DNA from 4 places in the Bifidobacterium sp. 2450 genome. Region 1 is predicted to be linked to each of the others. Evidence: riboswitches for the same ligand, from Rfam matches in the RefSeq annotation. Region 1 holds a riboswitch; each other region holds the start of a gene.
The links. A riboswitch is a leader RNA that binds a small molecule or an ion and turns the genes downstream of it on or off. The one in region 1 is predicted to bind thiamine pyrophosphate.
Positions count from the first base shown of each region.

Region 2: linked by a shared signal. The riboswitch ahead of thiS (sulfur carrier protein ThiS) and the one ahead of tenA (thiaminase II) in region 1 are both predicted to bind thiamine pyrophosphate.
Region 3: linked by a shared signal. The riboswitch ahead of ACEUKI_RS01020 (hydroxyethylthiazole kinase) and the one ahead of tenA (thiaminase II) in region 1 are both predicted to bind thiamine pyrophosphate.
Region 4: linked by a shared signal. The riboswitch ahead of ACEUKI_RS02085 (ECF transporter S component) and the one ahead of tenA (thiaminase II) in region 1 are both predicted to bind thiamine pyrophosphate.

Region 1 is NZ_JBHEEA010000006.1:181,512-185,760, reverse strand. It holds gene ACEUKI_RS05230 (alpha/beta hydrolase) at 29-964, opposite strand; gene ACEUKI_RS05225 (macro domain-containing protein) at 1,039-1,548, opposite strand; partial or broken gene ACEUKI_RS05220 (phosphoesterase) at 1,569-2,314, opposite strand; TPP riboswitch at 2,454-2,622, shown strand; gene tenA (thiaminase II) at 2,613-3,347, shown strand; gene ACEUKI_RS05210 (hypothetical protein) at 3,335-3,619, shown strand; gene ACEUKI_RS05205 (alpha/beta hydrolase) at 3,744-4,249, opposite strand, start outside.
Region 2 is NZ_JBHEEA010000003.1:199,273-203,521, forward strand. It holds gene ACEUKI_RS01990 (rhodanese-like domain-containing protein) at 35-391, opposite strand; gene thiF (thiazole biosynthesis adenylyltransferase ThiF) at 448-1,257, opposite strand; gene ACEUKI_RS02000 (thiazole synthase) at 1,353-2,222, opposite strand; gene thiS (sulfur carrier protein ThiS) at 2,234-2,428, opposite strand; TPP riboswitch at 2,603-2,706, opposite strand; gene argH (argininosuccinate lyase) at 2,777-4,249, opposite strand.
Region 3 is NZ_JBHEEA010000002.1:101,369-105,617, reverse strand. It holds gene ACEUKI_RS01025 (glycine--tRNA ligase) at 133-1,605, opposite strand; TPP riboswitch at 1,942-2,050, shown strand; gene ACEUKI_RS01020 (hydroxyethylthiazole kinase) at 2,041-2,985, shown strand; gene thiC (phosphomethylpyrimidine synthase ThiC) at 3,068-4,249, shown strand, end outside.
Region 4 is NZ_JBHEEA010000003.1:217,043-221,291, forward strand. It holds gene ACEUKI_RS02075 (energy-coupling factor transporter transmembrane protein EcfT) at 1-714, opposite strand, end outside; gene ACEUKI_RS02080 (ABC transporter ATP-binding protein) at 711-2,186, opposite strand; gene ACEUKI_RS02085 (ECF transporter S component) at 2,186-2,785, opposite strand; TPP riboswitch at 2,890-2,994, opposite strand; gene ACEUKI_RS02090 (dipeptidase) at 3,085-4,249, opposite strand, start outside.

The DNA.
Region 1 (4,249 bases):
CAAGGACTCGCCCGTGTGCCCTTACCGTTCAGCTCCGCTCACGAATGAAATCGAAAATCACGTCGAAGACCTGCTGGCTCCAGAAATCGTACTCATGTTCGGCGCCGTCGACTAGCACCAGCTGCGCGTCCACGCCGTGCTTGACCAGCCGGTCGCGCATCTTGACGGATTGATGGTAGGGGACCACGGTGTCGGCGGTACCGTGCAACAGGAGCATCGGCGGATACTGTTGGTCATCCCGCACCTGCAGGTAGGGGCTCATGTCAGCCGCGCGCTGACGGACCTCGGCATTGATGCCGGTCTCATGGGTCGCGCCCACCACGGCCGCGAACGGGCCGAAATAATACAGCCGGAATGGATTGGTCTCATCGTCGAATGCGTCGACAGCTTCAAGCATGTCGGTGGGCGGGAAGCAGCTGACCACGTACTTCACCGCATCGCTTTCATCGGCATTGGTGCCGTCCTCATACCGCGGATCGTCGGCGGTCAACCCCACCAGCAGCGACGTGTTGCCGCCGGACGACGTGCCCCAGATGCCGAGACGGTCGGGGTCCGCGTGCCATTGACGTGCGTTTGCCCTGAGATAGCGGATGGCTGCTTTGACGTCCTCGAGATATGCGGGGAACATGTCGTGGGGATCGCTCGAGGCATCGCGATGATTCACCGTAGCCACCACAAAGCCTTCGCGGGCCAAAGCCGAGAGCTGCGGGATCTCGTAGTCGCGATGCGGCGTGGTCCAGGCGCTGCCTTGCACGAATACCACGGTGGGGTAGCGGCGGTCATCGTCATCGCCGGTGGATTGCGGGGCGATGATATCCATTACCAGATCATCGGCCCCGGTCTTGTACGCCACGTTGCGGGTCAGCGAGGCCAGCCCGGCAAGCGTGGGATTAGATGGAATATGGATGGCGCCGTCCGAACCAGTGACGTTTTCGGCGGCTTTGGATGAGTCGATGGTTTGCATGGAATCCCCCTGGTTCTGTTGCAATACAGGACATCATACAGATGATACGAGGCCGATCGCTGATGATCGCGCGACTACCGATACAACGCCAGAAACACGGAACAATCGGAGTCTCCTACGCCCTGCTCGGACTGTCCGCCTGAATGATTGCGATTGCTGGTGGCGAGAAACGCGTGTATCTCATCCCTAGCTACCGCGAGCGCTGCATCCCGCGGATAGCCGTAAATCCCGGCGGAAATCAGCGGGAATGCGATGCTTCCGCAGCCGAGCGACACAGCAAGCTCCATCGAATTGCGATAACAGGCGCGCAGCAGTTGTTCCTCACCGGCATCACCGCCCTGCCAAATCGGGCCGGCGGTGTGAATCACGTATCGGGCGGACAATGCGAAGCCTGGTGTCGCTACGGCGCAACCGGTGAGAATAGGGGAAAGTCGGTCACAGGCCTCCTGCATATCCCGAGCTCCCGCCGCACGGAAAATCGCGCCGCACACGCCGCCGCCCATCAACAACCGCGTGTTCGCCGCGTTAACAATCGCATCCACCTGCATGGTGGTGATGTCCTGATGCACAATTCGCAGTGGCATGACTGCTATCCCTTTATTCTTTAGAACGACGGCATATCAAGCGACGGTGCTTGTGACCTGTCGGGCTAGCCGATGCGCTGCCATCGTCATGTTCACGGAACCAATCGATAACCTGCGCCTCGCTCACCGGCATCAAGCCCCATGCATCCAATCCGACGTTCAGAGCCTCCGGACGGGCCCCATCGGGCGAAAGCTGATGCGTGTGACCATACAGCAGCTTGCGACCGTCAAACGGCAGGGCCTTACCGCTGAACTTTGCCACATCGTCGGGCCAGCTGTACGACAAATCCTCCCGATATGGGAAGTGGGACAGATTCACTATGCCAAGTCCTTCGATTTCGACCGTATCGTTCGGCTCAAGGCTCTCGAACAGGTTGAGTGTGGGCCGATCTTCAAGCCACCAACCATCGTGATTGCCGATCACACCATGCAAATGCTTGCAATTGAGCGCGCGTAGACAGTTCTTCAAATGCGTCAGTGACGTGCGAAAACCGATGTCGCCCAGAATCCACAACTCATCGTCCGGCCCGACCATCGCATTGATATTGTCCACGATCGCTTTGTCGTGAGCATCCGTATCGGCTGCCGTACGGAACGTCGGCCCCGAGTCCAGCGTCGTCTCCTTGGCCCAATCCTCAGCGGCTTTGCGCCCATGCGCGCGCAGTATTTCCTCATAGCTTGAGCGCGTTGGGTCGAATGTCGTAAAACCTCGTAACACGGTGACCAGCGGATGCCCGAAATGCGTATCGGTGGTGAAATACTTCATTGACGGTCCTCCTGCGGTGCTGTCCTTGCCGCAACCGGTGCAAGGACATTACGAATGACTCCATCCTAAGTCCATAAGCGCCATGTGAGGAGTCGCAAGGATGGCCATCAGCCCGTGTCTGTTCGTGTTGCCATAATAAGGCGCATTGCAGGGGAACCCATGAACCAAGCCGATACCAACCGAGCCGGTACGGTGCCATTCGCGCCGAGACCGAATCAATCGCCGGCATGCGGGTTGAGAAAGGCATAAGGCCTGACCCTTGGAACCTGTTGGTCAACACCATCGGAGGGAGCAAATGATGACTTTTGACGCCGCTGCATTCGGCCCGATTACCTTGGACCATCTGCCGCCGTTCGCGCAACGACTGCGCGAGGCCGCCAACTTGGTCTGGGAGGAGGGATACCGGCAGCCGTTCCTGCGCGAGCTGGGCAACGGGACGCTCGATCGCGAGCGCTTCGCATTCTATCTGCTGCAGGACTACCGTTACCTAAACGACTACGCCAAGGTTCACGCTCTGGCCCTCACCAAAACCCAGGATCCCGAAGTCATGCGGTTCATGGCCGACGTGCAGAACGGTATCTTCAATGTGGAGTCCGCGATGCACCGCAAATACATGGCAAGCTACGGCATCAGCGAGCAGGAAATGAACTCGGTTCGTCAGTCCGCGTTCGCCCGCGCCTACACGTCGAACATCCTTTCGATCGCATATGGCAATCCTTTAGTCGATGTTCTCGTGGCCGTGCTGCCCTGCGCATGGGTGTACGCCGACTATGGGCAGCGTCTCGCCGCCGAATTCACGGACACGCTTGATTCCAACCCGTACAAGAGCTGGGTGGACATGTACAAAACCGAGGAGTTCTGGAGCAGCTCCGCATGGCTGATCGAACATATCGAGCAGCTGACCGAACACCTGAGCGCAGAACGCAAGGACGAACTCGTGGACATCTTCGTGACCGGCGTGCAGAACGAATACATGTTCTGGTCGAGTGCCTACGACATGCAGTACACGTGGAAACCCGAATGGGACGTGTGAGGCGCACGATGGATGAGCGGTGGGCGCGTGCTTTGCGCGCCAAGGGCATTGATATTGACGGGGCTGACGGTGCTGGTGGGAAACGGGCACACGACGGCAAACGGCATACCAACATCACGGGTACTGGTCGACGCTCCGAGTCCCAGCCGGCTGCCGGGCACTGCGGTCGATCCAATACCAGTACGAATCTGCCGGGACTGAAGGTGACGGCACACGCCACGCCATTCAAGGCCACCGGTCATAAGGGCGGCATCAGCCGGCAGGGGAATTGAGCTGATCGCAGAACCATCGCGCGATGAATGGGCGTGGCCAACGCCATTCCCCATTGTTGAGCCGCTTCTACTTGGACCGGTACCTCTTTGAACGGAGATATTCCATATTGGAGCTATTCCGGCATCATATGGCACGTAGGAAATCCCGGATATCGGCGATTTCCTCATCACAGATGGCATGGGCCATGCCGGAATACTCGCGATAGGTCAGATGCCCGGCCCGTTCAAGGACCTGATGGGCCGTTTGCTGGTCGGGCAGCGGAATCGTGCGGTCCTGCGCGCCGTACGCCAGGAAGAATCGGGTAAGGGAGTCAAGCGCCGCCTGTTCCTCGCCCATGAACGAAGGACTGAGCAGGATCGCGGCATCGAACAACGTCGGATGCGCCTTGACCAGACGATACGACAGATAACCGCCTTGGGAGAAACCGATCAATATCTTCCTGCGATGGGCGAGTGCCGAGGCGTCCAGCAGTGAAGTCACCGCATCCCCGACCGCCGCGCATTCGCGTTGGCGCTCGTCCACGCCGCAGCCGTCGGGATACCAGTAATTGCCGCCCATATAGGGCCGCGCGTAGGTGGCACGGAACGAGATATAGCTGGGTGCGGCGGCAATTGCGGCCGGGGCCGCAT
Region 2 (4,249 bases), on a different contig from region 1:
GCACACTCATCCAAAAGAACGACAACGGGAACCGTTAATCGTGGTGGGTTTCAAGATAGTCGAGATAACCCTGAAAACCGCCATCGAGGCTTGCTACATCGTAACCGCGATCGGCAAGGATTTCAGCTACTTCCTCGCTCCACCATCCTTGAGCACAATAGACTACGACAGTTCGATTTGTGGGCACGGTTTTGAGCACATGGGCCAGAGGGTCGAGTGGTGCATTGGTGGCGTCTTCGACCGGGTGGGCGGCGAAGTCGGCTGGTTCCCTCAAGTCGAGCAGCGTGACCGTATTCGGGTCGAGCTTGGCAAATTCCGCCGGCGTGATGCGGCGGTACGATGCTTCACTGCTCTCATCGTCATCGACCGCATTATGCAAAGCAATAGGCATGTTCTTCCCCTCTCGTTCTGATCTTGGCTCCCCTCAAGGAGGGACGCCACATAGCTCTAAATCGCGCAGGCCGGCTGAATATAGTTGGCCGGATCAATAGCAGTAATGGTCGGCTGCTCACCGCACACCGGGCAATCCGGCACATGCTTTGGCAGTGGGACCCGTCGAATATTCATGGTCAGGGCATCCACAGTGAGCATGCGAGCCACGAGCGGCTCCCCCACGCCGGCAATCAGCTTGACGGCCTCAGTCGCCTCCAGACTGCCGATCACGCCGACCACCGCGCCCAGTACGCCGGCTTCCTTGCAGGTCGGAATCTCACCGGCGGCGGGCATGTCGCGGAAGATGCAGCGGTAGCAGGGGCCTCCGCCGGGAATGACGGTCATCACCTGACCGGCGAATCCGACCACACCGGCATGGATATACGGCTTGCCGGCCAGCACGCAGGCGTCATTGATGAGGAATTTTGCGGCGAAGTTGTCGGTGGCATCGATCACCAGATCGTACGGTTCGATGAGGCCGGCGATGTTGCTCGCGTCGACGAGCTCGTAGTAGGTATCAACCGTCACATCCGGGTTGAGCGCGCGGATGGCTGTGGCCGCGGATTCCACTTTGGGCGCTCCGACACGTGCAGTGGTATGGATGATTTGGCGTTGCAGATTGCTCATATCCACCACATCGCCGTCCACCAGTCCGATATGGCCGACGCCAGCCGCCGCCAGATACAGGGCGGCCGGAGAACCAAGCCCTCCCGCTCCGATGATGAGCACGCTGGAGACCAGCAACCGCTTTTGCCCTTTGACCCCCACGCCCTTCAAAATCAAGTGCCGAGCATACCGTTCAAGTTGTTCATCCGTTAATGCCATATTCCATGTTCCTCATGTATCACAACCCAGCTCCCCTTGCCAGGGGAGCTGTCGCCGGAGGCGACTGAGGGGGTAGTCCCGTTCTTGAAATGTCCTCAGTGCAAATACCCCGTAGTCGGGCTGGACGGCACAGCCTGCCCCTCGGTCACCTTGCCAAGGCCAGACAAATACGCCGCACGACCAGCATCGATGGCGTGCTTGAACGCCTCAGCCATCAGCGGGATATTGCCAGCAGAGGCAACGGCCGTGTACGCCATCACCGCATCCGCACCCATCTCCATCGCATCGCAGGCCTGGCTCGGGCGTCCGATACCAGCGTCGATGATGACCGGCACATGCGCATTGGCGATGATGATTTCGATGAAGTCACGCATGCGCAGGCCCATATTGGAGCCGATCAACGAACCGAGCGGCATAACGGCAGCGGCACCGGCCTCCTCCAGCTGACGGGCCGCAATCGGGTCCGGGAACATGTAGGGCATGACCACGAAGCCTTCCTTGGCCAACATTTCGGTGGCTCGGATGGTTTCGGCGTTGTCCGGCAAGAGGTACTTGGTCTCGTGTTCGATTTCGACCTTGACGAAGTCGGTGTGGCACACTTCGCGTGCCAGTCGGGCGATACGCACGGCTTCCTCGGCGTTGCGCGCACCGGAGGTGTTGGGCAGCAGCGTAATGCCTTCGGGAATGTAGTCGAGCACGCTGTTCTCGGTGGTCTGCGCGCGGCGCAGTGCCATGGTGACGATTTGCGTGCCTGCATGTTCGACCGTGGCCTTGATGAGGTTCAGGTCGTAGCGGCCGGAGCCCAAAATGAATCGCGACTGGAACTCGTGACCGCCCAGGTTCAGCGGCTTGTCTTCCACCGGGAGAATCGGCGCGGCGGTGCCGACCGGATTGGTGACGGCGGGCTGCGGCGGCAGCGGAGTCGCCTCAACAGATGCTTCAGTAACCGGATTAATATTGCTCATAGCTTTTCCTTTCATCCACCCTGTACAAACTGCACAATTTCCATGACGCACTGGTCGTCGAGCATGGCGTCGGCACGCTTATCGCGCGGGATAATCTCACCATTGAGTTCGATGGCCACACGCTCGGCGCGGAATCCGTGCGCTTCGAGATAATCGGCGACGCTGACCGGCGTCTCGAGCGTGACCTGCTCTCCGTTGACCTGCATAATATCCTTTCAGATAGTAAAAAAGGGCGCACGAAACGAACCGTACCTTAAGTGGTGCGCCCATTCATGAACCCAATCATGCGACCGTTCGACCGCTGTGATGTATTGGCTCCATCACGACCGTCTCACGGCTGAATTATGCAAACGGAATGAAAGCTGTATCGGAGAACCCGGCAAATCTGCGACAACGATTCCTTACGGCGGCATGACCCGCGTCAAGTTCCCCGGTCGAAGTCTGGCGACTTCCTCTCAGCCTCACGGCTCCCGTTCGTTACGATTTCTCAGTGTATGCCGTTGCAGTGACAACAGCAAAATGAAGCTCCCTCTGACGAGGGAGCTTCATTGGGACTAGAACGTGCCGGGGGCTTTGTAGGCGGAGCCATCCGACGTGGATGCGGGGAAGAGCTTGAGTTCTTCGGCCTCGGCCTTGGCGTCGGCGATCTGCTCGCGCACGCGACCGTAAGCGGTGCCGCCCTTGCCGTTGCGGGAGTCGACCGAACCGTGGCTGGAGAGCACTTCGCGTACTCCCGGAGCCTTGTCGGCCGGCAGGAACGCGGCGAAGGTCTCGATGAAGTCATTGTCGGTCAGATCCCACAGTTCCTGGCCGCGGCCTTCGGCGAGCTTGACGCAGGCACCAGAGAGCTCGTGCGCGTGGCGGAACGGCACACCGTTCTTGACGAGCCATTCGGCGATGTCGGTGGCCAGCGCGAAGCCGGTCGGAGCTTCCTCTTCCAGGCGGTCGCCGTCGAAGTGCATGGTCCTGACCATGCCGGTGAAGGCGGGCAGCAGCACTTCGAGCGTATCGACCTGGTCGAACACGGCCTCCTTGTCTTCCTGCAGATCGCGAGCGTAGGCGGTGGGCAGGCCCTTCAGGGTGGCCAGCAGACCGGTCAGATCGCCGATGAGTCGGCCGGACTTGCCGCGGGCGAGCTCGGCGATATCCGGGTTCTTCTTCTGCGGCATGATGGAGGAGCCGGTGGAATAGCCGTCGTCGAGCTTGACGAAGGCGAACTCCTGGGTGTTCCAGATGATGATCTCCTCGGACAGGCGGGAGATGTCCACGCCGGTCATGGCGGCCACGAACGCGAATTCGGCCACGAGATCACGTGCGGCGGTGCCATCGATGGAGTTGTCGGTCACGCGGGAGAAGCCGAGCTCACGCGCCACGGCCTCCGGGTCGAGGCCGAGCGTGTTGCCGGCCAGCGCGCCGGAGCCGTACGGAGAGGCGTTGATGCGCTTGTCCCAGTCGATCAGTCGCTGCACGTCGCGAATCAGCGGCCAAGCGTGGGCCATGAGCTGGTGCGCGAGCAGCACGGGCTGGGCGTGCTGCATGTGGGTGCGGCCCGGCATCACGGTGCGGCCGGCCTTTTCGCTCTGCTCGATCAGGGCGTTGACGAGGTCAAGCAGGAGTCCGGCGATCACACGGGAGTGGCGGCGCAACCACATGCGAATCAGGCAGGCGATCTGGTCGTTGCGGGAACGGCCGGCCCTGAGCTTGCCGCCGAGTTCATCGCCGGCAATGTCAATCAGACCGCGTTCGAGGGCGGTGGCCTCGTCCTCATCGTCTTCGATGGGGGCGAAGGAGCCATCGTCAACGTGGCGCTGGAGCGTGTCGAGCGCATCCTCCATGCGCTGCAGCTCGTCGGCGGTCAGAAGTCCCGCACGGCCGAGAGCACGGGCGTGGGCGCGGGAACCGGCGATGTCGTCGTCGACCAAGCGCCAGTCGAACTGCGTGGACCTGGACAGTCGGGCCAATTCCGGCGACGGACCAGACGTAAAGCGACCACCCCACAGGGCCAGATGTTCGTTGTTCTCAGTCAT
Region 3 (4,249 bases), on a different contig from region 1:
AAAATAAGTAGGGGCTCCCCTGAGAGAGGAGCCCCGGCGTCTATCGCCGCCACTTCGCCTACAAACAGCCCACTGGGATGTTTTCCTTACGGCTCAGCCCACAGAGGGGAGCCCAAGTTGTGCGACTCCGGCTTAGTACAGGCCGCCGGCTTCCCGAACGCCGGACTCAGGCCAAGGCTCACCGCCCATTTCCACAGGCTTCAGGGGCACGCGGGTGCGCTTCTCGCCGATACGGGCGGCCACGTAATCGGCCACCTTGTCAAGAGCGACGCGCTCCTGGGCCATGGTGTCACGCTCACGGATGGTCACGGCGTGGTCCTCGAGGGTGTCGAAGTCCACGGTGATGCACAGCGGGGTGCCGATCTCGTCCTGACGACGGTAACGACGACCGATGGCACCGGACTCGTCGTAGTCGATCATCCACTCGTTGAAGCGCAGGTCGTCGGCCAGGTTCTGGGCCACGGTCTGCAGTTCGGGCTTCTTGCTCAGCGGCAGCACGGCGGCCTTGACCGGGGCCAGACGCGGGTCGAGACGCAGCACGGTGCGCTTGTCAACGCCGCCCTTGGTGTTCGGGGCCTCGTCCACATCGTAGGCGTCCACGAGGAAGCACATCAGGGAGCGGGTCAGGCCGGCGGCCGGTTCGATGACGTACGGCACGTACTTCTCGCCGGTGGCCTGGTTGAAGTAGCTCAGGTCTTCGCCGGAGTGCTTGGAGTGCGCGCTCAAATCGTAATCGGTACGGTTGGCGATGCCTTCGAGCTCGCCCCAGTCGGAACCCTGGAAGCCGAACTTGTATTCGATGTCCACGGTGCGCTTGGAGTAGTGGGAGAGCTTCTCCTTCGGGTGCTCGTAGTGGCGCAGGTTCTCCGGCCTGACGCCGAGGTCGATGTACCAGCGGGTGCGGGCGTCGATCCAGTACTGGTGCCATTCCTCATCGGTGCCGGGCGTGACGAAGAACTCCATCTCCATCTGCTCGAACTCACGGGTGCGGAAGATGAAGTTACCCGGGGTGATCTCGTTACGGAAGGACTTACCCATGTTGGCGATGCCGAACGGCGGCCTGGAACGGGAAGAGGTCATCACGTTCTTGAAGTCCACGAAGATGCCCTGTGCAGTCTCCGGGCGCAGGTAGTGCAGGCTGTTCTCGTCCTCGACCGGGCCGAGGTGGGTGCGCAGCATCATGTTGAAGTCGCGCGGTTCGGTCCACTGGCCACGGGTGCCGCAGTTCGGGCAGACGATGTCCTTCATGCCGTTTTCCGGCATCTTGTCGTCGTGCTTCTCGGCGTAGGATTCCTCGAGCTTGTCGGCGCGGTTGCGCTTGTGGCAGTTGAGACACTCGACGAGCGGATCGTTGAACACGCTCACGTGGCCGGACGCCACCCACACTTCGGGCGGCAGAATGATGGAAGTGTCGACACCGACGACATCAGGACGGGTGACGACCATGGAGCGCCACCATTCACGCTTGATATTGTCCTTGAGAGCGACGCCGAGGGGGCCGTAATCCCAAGCGGAACGGGTGCCGCCGTAAATTTCGCCGGCGGGGAACACGAAGCCGCGACGCTTCGCAAGGGATACGACTTCATCGAGTTTGGACTGAGCCACAATGCACCTTCTGGTTTGAACGGTTTGGGGGTCTAATAACAACCGCTTCAGGATAGCCGTATATGGTGACAGGTCAGGCGGCATTATCCGGTATATGTTCCGCGTCTCACGAGCGGCCGTTCGCAGCGATTCCTCTATCGCAACACCTCCATATTGTTCCTGTTGTTTTACCCTTCCCGAATTTGTACCACTGGCATCGCGTCAGCGTCACAAATGCGGGAGATGTTGCTCGGCGGAGGCGTCTATGTATCACGAATGGACGGGACGCGCCAGACCTGACGACACGTATCGAACAAATCCGTCACGATAATGTCCATGTTGGCGCATAGCGTCGGCACTGTAATGCAGGGGAACTCGCATGTGGTTCGCGAGTTGAGAAAGGCCTGAGCCTGACCCTTAGAACCTGTTGGTTAAGACCATCGTAGGGAGCAGTAAATGAGCAATAGTGCATCATCGTTTACCGGTGTGTCCAGCGGTTGTACCGCCGGGACTCCGGTTCCAGCCGATTCACCCATCCGTGACAATATCGCCGATGCCGTTCGCCGCGTACGCGAGACGACTCCGTTGGCCCAGTCATTCACCAATTTTGTGACCATCAATTTGGTTGCCAACGCGCAACTGGCGGCCGGCGGCACTGCGGCCATGAGTTTCCTGCCGGACGACGTGATCGAAACCGCGAAAATCGCGGGCGCGAACTACATCAACGTGGGCACGCTGCTGCCGTTCTATAAGGACGCACTGCCCGAAATCGCCCAGCGACTCAACTACTTGGACAAGCCGTGGGTGCTCGACCCGGTGGCCGCCGGCATCGGCCGCACCCGTACCGCCATTCTTCAGGCCTTCAAGGCCGCTCCCCCGACCATGATTCGCGCGAATGCATCCGAGGTAATCGCGCTGGCGAACATGTGGGGGCTCAATACCGAAACCGTGGGGGACGTTTCCGAGCACCGCCCCGCCGGAGTGGAATCCGTCGACGACGTGGAGTCCGCAACCGGTGCGGCGGTGGCGCTGGCACAGTATCTGACCGAACAGCACGCCAAGCATTCCTCCCATGACGCTTCCACCCGCTGCGCCGTGGCCGTGTCCGGCATCGCCGATCTGGTGACCGATGGCGAAACCGTGTACCGGCTGCCGGGCGGTAGCGCGATGATGACCAAGATCACCGGTGCCGGCTGCTCGCTGGGCGGCGTGGCTGCCACGTATTTGGCGGTCTCCGATCCGTTGACCGCCGCCCTGTCCGCGTCTCTGCTGTACAACCGCGCGGGAGAGGTGGCCGATACAAGTTCGCACGGGCCGGGCTCGTTCCAAGTCGCGTTCCTTGACGCGCTGTGGAATGTGACCGCCGGACAGGTGGCGGAATCCGAGATTTTGGTGCAGTAGTTTCAGTTCCCTCTGATGAGGGAGCTCATAACAGTTTTTTCCAATAAGACTTCCACAAGAAACAACAAAAGCAGGAATAATAATGAATATTGAATACCCATACGACTCCATGCGCGACAGCTTCGACCTGTCCGCGTACTTCGTGGTGGGGCCGGAGGACTGCAAAGGCCGTCCGCTGACCGACGTGGTGGATCAGGCTCTGCACGGCGGCGCAACCTTCATCCAACTGCGCGCCAAGGAGGCCGATGCCTCTGAGCTGACCGACATGGCTCGCGACATCGCGCAGATCATCGAGGACAATGAGAAGTCCGATTCCGTGGCCTTTGTGATCGACGACCGTGCCGACGTGGTGTGGCAGGCCCGCCGCAAGGGCATCAAGGTGGACGGTGTGCACATCGGCCAAACCGACATGGAGCCGCGCGAAGCCCGCGCCCTGCTCGGCGACGAGGCCATCGTGGGTCTGTCGGCTGAGACCGAAAGCCTCGTTCGGCTCATCAACGAGCTGCCCGACGGCTGCATCGACTACATTGGCGCCGGCCCTCTGCACGTCTCCACCACCAAGCCCGAGGCTTCCGTGGGCGGCAACGACGGCTCCGGCAAGACGCTGGACGCCGCCCAGATCAACACCATCTGCGTTGCCAGTGAATTCCCGGTGGTCGTGGGCGGCGGCGTGACCGCAGCCGATATGGCCATGCTCGCCGATACCAAGGCTGCCGGCTGGTTCGCGGTCTCCGCCATCGCGGGTGCCGAGGACCCGGAAGAGGCCGCGCGCACCATGGTCGAAGACTGGAAGGCCGTCCGCGGCGACAAGAAGCACGGCTACGCGCCGCGCGTCGTAACCCACACCCCCGTTACTGACACTCAGGCTGCTCAGGAGGGGGCCGCGAAGCCTGGTTCCGAGGCCACTGAGAAGAAGTTCACCAACGCCAAGGACGCCAAGGATGCCCAGAAGCTTGCCAAGCAGCAGCGCGTGGACATCGCTGCCCGTGGTTCCAAGCAGCGCGACAAGGCGCACATCCGCAAGACCAAGTCCGTACCGTTCACCTATCAGTACGGTTCCTACGATCTGGAAGTGCCGTACACCGAAATCAAGCTGAGCGACACGCCCGGCGTGGGCCCGAACCCGCCGTTCCACGATTACAACACCGAAGGCCCCAAGTGCGACCCGAAGGAAGGCTTGAAGCCCCTGCGTCTCGACTGGATTCGCGACCGCGGCGACATCGAAGACTACGAGGGCCGCCGCCGCAACCTTGAGGACGATGGC
Region 4 (4,249 bases), on a different contig from region 1:
CGAGATGCGGGCTTGGGAGCGTGGGGCGCTGGAGCCGAAGCCGCGCGCTTCCATGGCGGTGGCGAGTTTGGTGGCGCGCCGGATGGAGAGCACCAGCAGTCCGAACGCTTGGGAGAGGGCACGGGCGATGGCGTTACCGTCACCAAGGCCGCGCGAACGCTGGGACAAGCCGAGTGCGCGCCAATCTTCCTGCAGCAGCGTAAACATGCGCAATCCGGCCAATCCGCCGTATACGAATCGCGGTGAGAAGTGCAGAATCTCAACCAGACCGTCCGCCAAATCAGTGGGATCGAGGCCCAAGGCCAGAATCACGCCGGGTACGGCAATGGCCGCCACCCTGATAGCCGTGGCGATGGCCAGATTGATGGATCCCTCGCTGATCACAATCCAGCCACCCTGCCACAGGATCTCGCCCGAGGTGCGGCCGTAGAGGAACACGGAGATAAAACTGCCGGCGGCGGCGATCCATACCGGCCAGGTCTTACGGCATACGGTCCACGGAGCCACGCCACCAATCCACAGCAGCACGAATTCGATGCCGAGCGCCGTGGATGCGGATACCACATCCAGACTGATGAACATCGGAATGCACAGCAGCAACGCACCGATGATGCGACTGACCGCGTTGATGCGCGCGATGAACCATGAGGGCGATGAGGCTTTGACCGGCTCCACGCGCGTTTCCTGTGGGCTGACGGTTACCACGTCACTCATGCCTTCGCCTCCTCGAACATCACGCGTCGCGCGTCCAGCGCATCCACCAGCGCCTCATCGTGCGTCACCATGATCACGCACGAGCCTTGATCACGGATGGCGGCGATCAGCTTGACCATTTCATTCCACGTACTGAAATCCTGTCCGAATGTCGGTTCGTCCATCACCAACACTTTGGGTGCGGCGGCCAGCATGGAAGCCACGGATAGTCGCCGCTTCTCCCCGCCAGACAAGGTGTACGGGTTGGCTTTGGCGAAGCGCGTGAGATTCATCTGCTCAAGCATGCGGTCGGCGGTCTGATAAGCCTCGTCTTGGCTCTGCCCCATCGACTTGGGGCCGATGGCGACTTCGTCACGCACGAAATTGGCAGCGAACTGGTGTTCGGGCTCCTGGAACACCATGCCGATACGGCCCAGCAGTTCCTTGCTTTTCCAGTCGATCGGCTCACGCCCGGCATGCGCGGGCTTGAGGTTGTCGGCGATGAGCACCTTGCCGGCGATAGGCTTGAGTAGCCCGGCCAAAGTCAGGGCCAAGGTCGATTTGCCCGCGCCGTTCGGACCCATCAGAGCCGTTACTTCGCCGGGATAAAAATCCAGATTGATACCAACGCCAAGAGCGATCCCACGGCCAAAGCTTAAGTTCTCGGTGCTGAGCACCGGCGCATCGTGCGCAGGCTCCTGCTCCGGTGAGTAATCGGGAATCACACGGCCCGGCACCCACGCGCCACCGGCGGCCAACACGTCGCCCATCTCGGCGAACACCTCGTCCGGCTTGCCGTCGGCGATGACCGCACCCGTGGGCGAACTTGCATCGGGTCGGCCGAGCACAATCACGCGATCGACCAGATCGAGCCATACATCGATATGGTGTTCGACCACAACCATGGTCTGTCCGGTGGCCTCGATGACCTTTTTGACCGCGTCATGCACTTCGACCACGCCTTCGGGGTCGAGGTTGGCGGTCGGTTCGTCCAACAACAGCAGACCGGGCTTCATAGCCAGCACGCCGGCCAACGCGAGACGTTGGCGCTGACCGCCGGACAGATGGCGGGTGGACCGATCCAGTTCGAGTCCGCCGAGTCCCACCATATCCAATGATTCGCGCACTCGCTGCCAAATCTCCTCGCGCGGCACGTTGAGGTTTTCGCAGCCGAAGGACGCGTCATCGCCTAGTCGTTCAAGAATGATCTGCGAGTCCGGGTCCTGAAGCACCAGTCCCACGCGGCCTCGCGCCTCGCGCGCATCGACGCCAGCGATGGTGAGCGAGCCCTCCTGCTCGCCTTCCTCATCGCCGCCAAGTACGCCTGCGAGACCGGCCATCATCGTGCTTTTGCCCGCGCCCGAAGCACCGAGCAGCAACACACGTTCACCTGGCCGGATGGTGAAATCGACGGCACGCAACGCGAAGTCCTTACGCGTGGCGTGCCGCCATCCCCAGCCGCTGGCCTCTACCGCAGCCGGATTAATCTGCATCAGACGCGCGCCTTGCCGCGGCCGGATTCAAAGCGCTCCAGAGCACCGGTGGCGGCGAGCGCACGAGACAAGTACCAGACCACCACGCCGGCGATCACGACGCCGGAGATGATGGAGCCCACCAGATACCAAGTGACGCGCAGGCCGTTCCAGCCCGGGTTGGTGGCCCAGTAGTAGGCCCAGCAGCCCACGCCGGCGAGCGCACCGGACAGGATGGTGGTGCCGATGTTCCACTTCTTCCAAGCGAAGACGGCGAAGGCAATTTCGGCACCCAGACCCTGGATGATGCCGACGGTCAGCGAGCCGCCGACGCCCCACTGGTTGCCCAGCGTAAGCTCGAGGAAGGCGGCGAGGGTTTCGGCAAACAGTGCGGCACCGGGCTTGCGCACAATGATTGCGGCGAGCGGGCCGGCGAACAGCCAGAATCCGTTGAGCAGACCCTCGAAACCGGGGGTCACGCCCTCGAACAGGGCCAGCGGGGCGGAGCAGACAATGTCCCAGCCCCAGAAAATGACGCCGGATGCGACGGCGATGATTGCGGCGACGACGATATCGACGACGCGCCACTTGCAATTGGCTTTGGCCACAGCTTCAGTCATGAATGTGCCTTTCTTCTGCTCGCACGCAGGCCGAACATACACGGATATATGTACGCACATAATGCACATGTTCGTGTCCACGCGCGGGTTGGTTCAGGCACGGGTGGGTAAGAGCGACATTTCCGTGCGCCGGCATTATCCGGTCACGTTCCATCGGTCGAGACTATGAGTCTCCTCTCAGCCGCCCAACGGCAGCTCCCGTGTCAACTCCCGACTATAAAGCAAGCCGCCGTCAAAGGCAATAGCCACATCTGTGACCTACCTGACGGCGGCTCGCTACCATTACCGATACGGTTCGGCTACTTGCCGAGCTTGTCCAGCAGCAAAGCCTCGGTGATCACGTTGTTCTTGAGGCCGGGCAGGGAGATGGACTCATTGGGGCTGTGGGCGTTGGCCTTCGGGTCTTCAGGACCGGTGACCAGCACCTGAGCGTTGGGGAAAATGCGCTGCAGTTCGGGGATGAACGGAATGGAGCCGCCTTCGCCCTTGTTGATGGGCTCAACGCCGAAGGCCTCGGTCATGGCTTCCAGCGCGTCTTTGGTGGCCACGGCGGTCGGGTCCATGGCCCAGCCCATGCCGTTTTCGCCGCGCTCGACAGTGACCTTGGCACCGAACGGCGCGTGGGATTCGAGGAATGCAGCCAGTGCTTCCTGCGCTTCTTCAGGGCGCTGGGTGGGCGCGGTGCGCAGCGACAGACGGAAGCGGGTCTCCGGGGCGATCACGTTGAAGGATCCCTCGACCGGGTGGGCGTCGAAACCGATCACGGTCACGGACGGCTTGGTCCACAGGCGTGAGGCCAGCGAACCGGTGCCGGCGAACTCGTAACCGGCCACCACGCCAGAATCCTCGCGCACGGTGGTTTCGTCAAGGTCGTGCTGCAAACCGCCGATCGGCTCTTCCGCGGCCACGCCGGGTACGGCCAGATCGCCGTTCTCGTCATACATGGAAGCGATGAGCATGGCGGCCAACGTATTGGAGTCGAGAATCGGGCCGCCGTACTGGCCGGAGTGCACCGGATGCTCAAGGCCCTGCACGGTCACGTCCGCACAGGTGTTGCCGCGCAGCGAGGTGGTCAAAGAAGGAATGTCCGCCGACCAGTTGCCGGAATCGGCCACGATAATCACGTCAGCGGCGAATTCGTCGCGGTGAGCCTCGATGAAGGGAATGAAGCTTGGCGAGCCCATCTCCTCTTCGCCTTCGATGAACACTTTGATATTGACGTTGAGGTCGTCGCCCAATGCCTTCAGTGCACCGGAGTGGATGGCGATGCCGCCGCCGTCATCGGCGGAGCCACGGCCGTAAAGGCGGCCGTCGATTTCGGTGGCCACGAACGGGTCGGTGTTCCACTCGGTCGGGTCCGGAACAGGCTGCACGTCGTGATGGGCGTAGAGCAGCACGGTGGGGGCGTCCGGAGAAACGATATGCGAACCGATGACCTCCCATGCGCCCGGAGTGCCGTCGGCA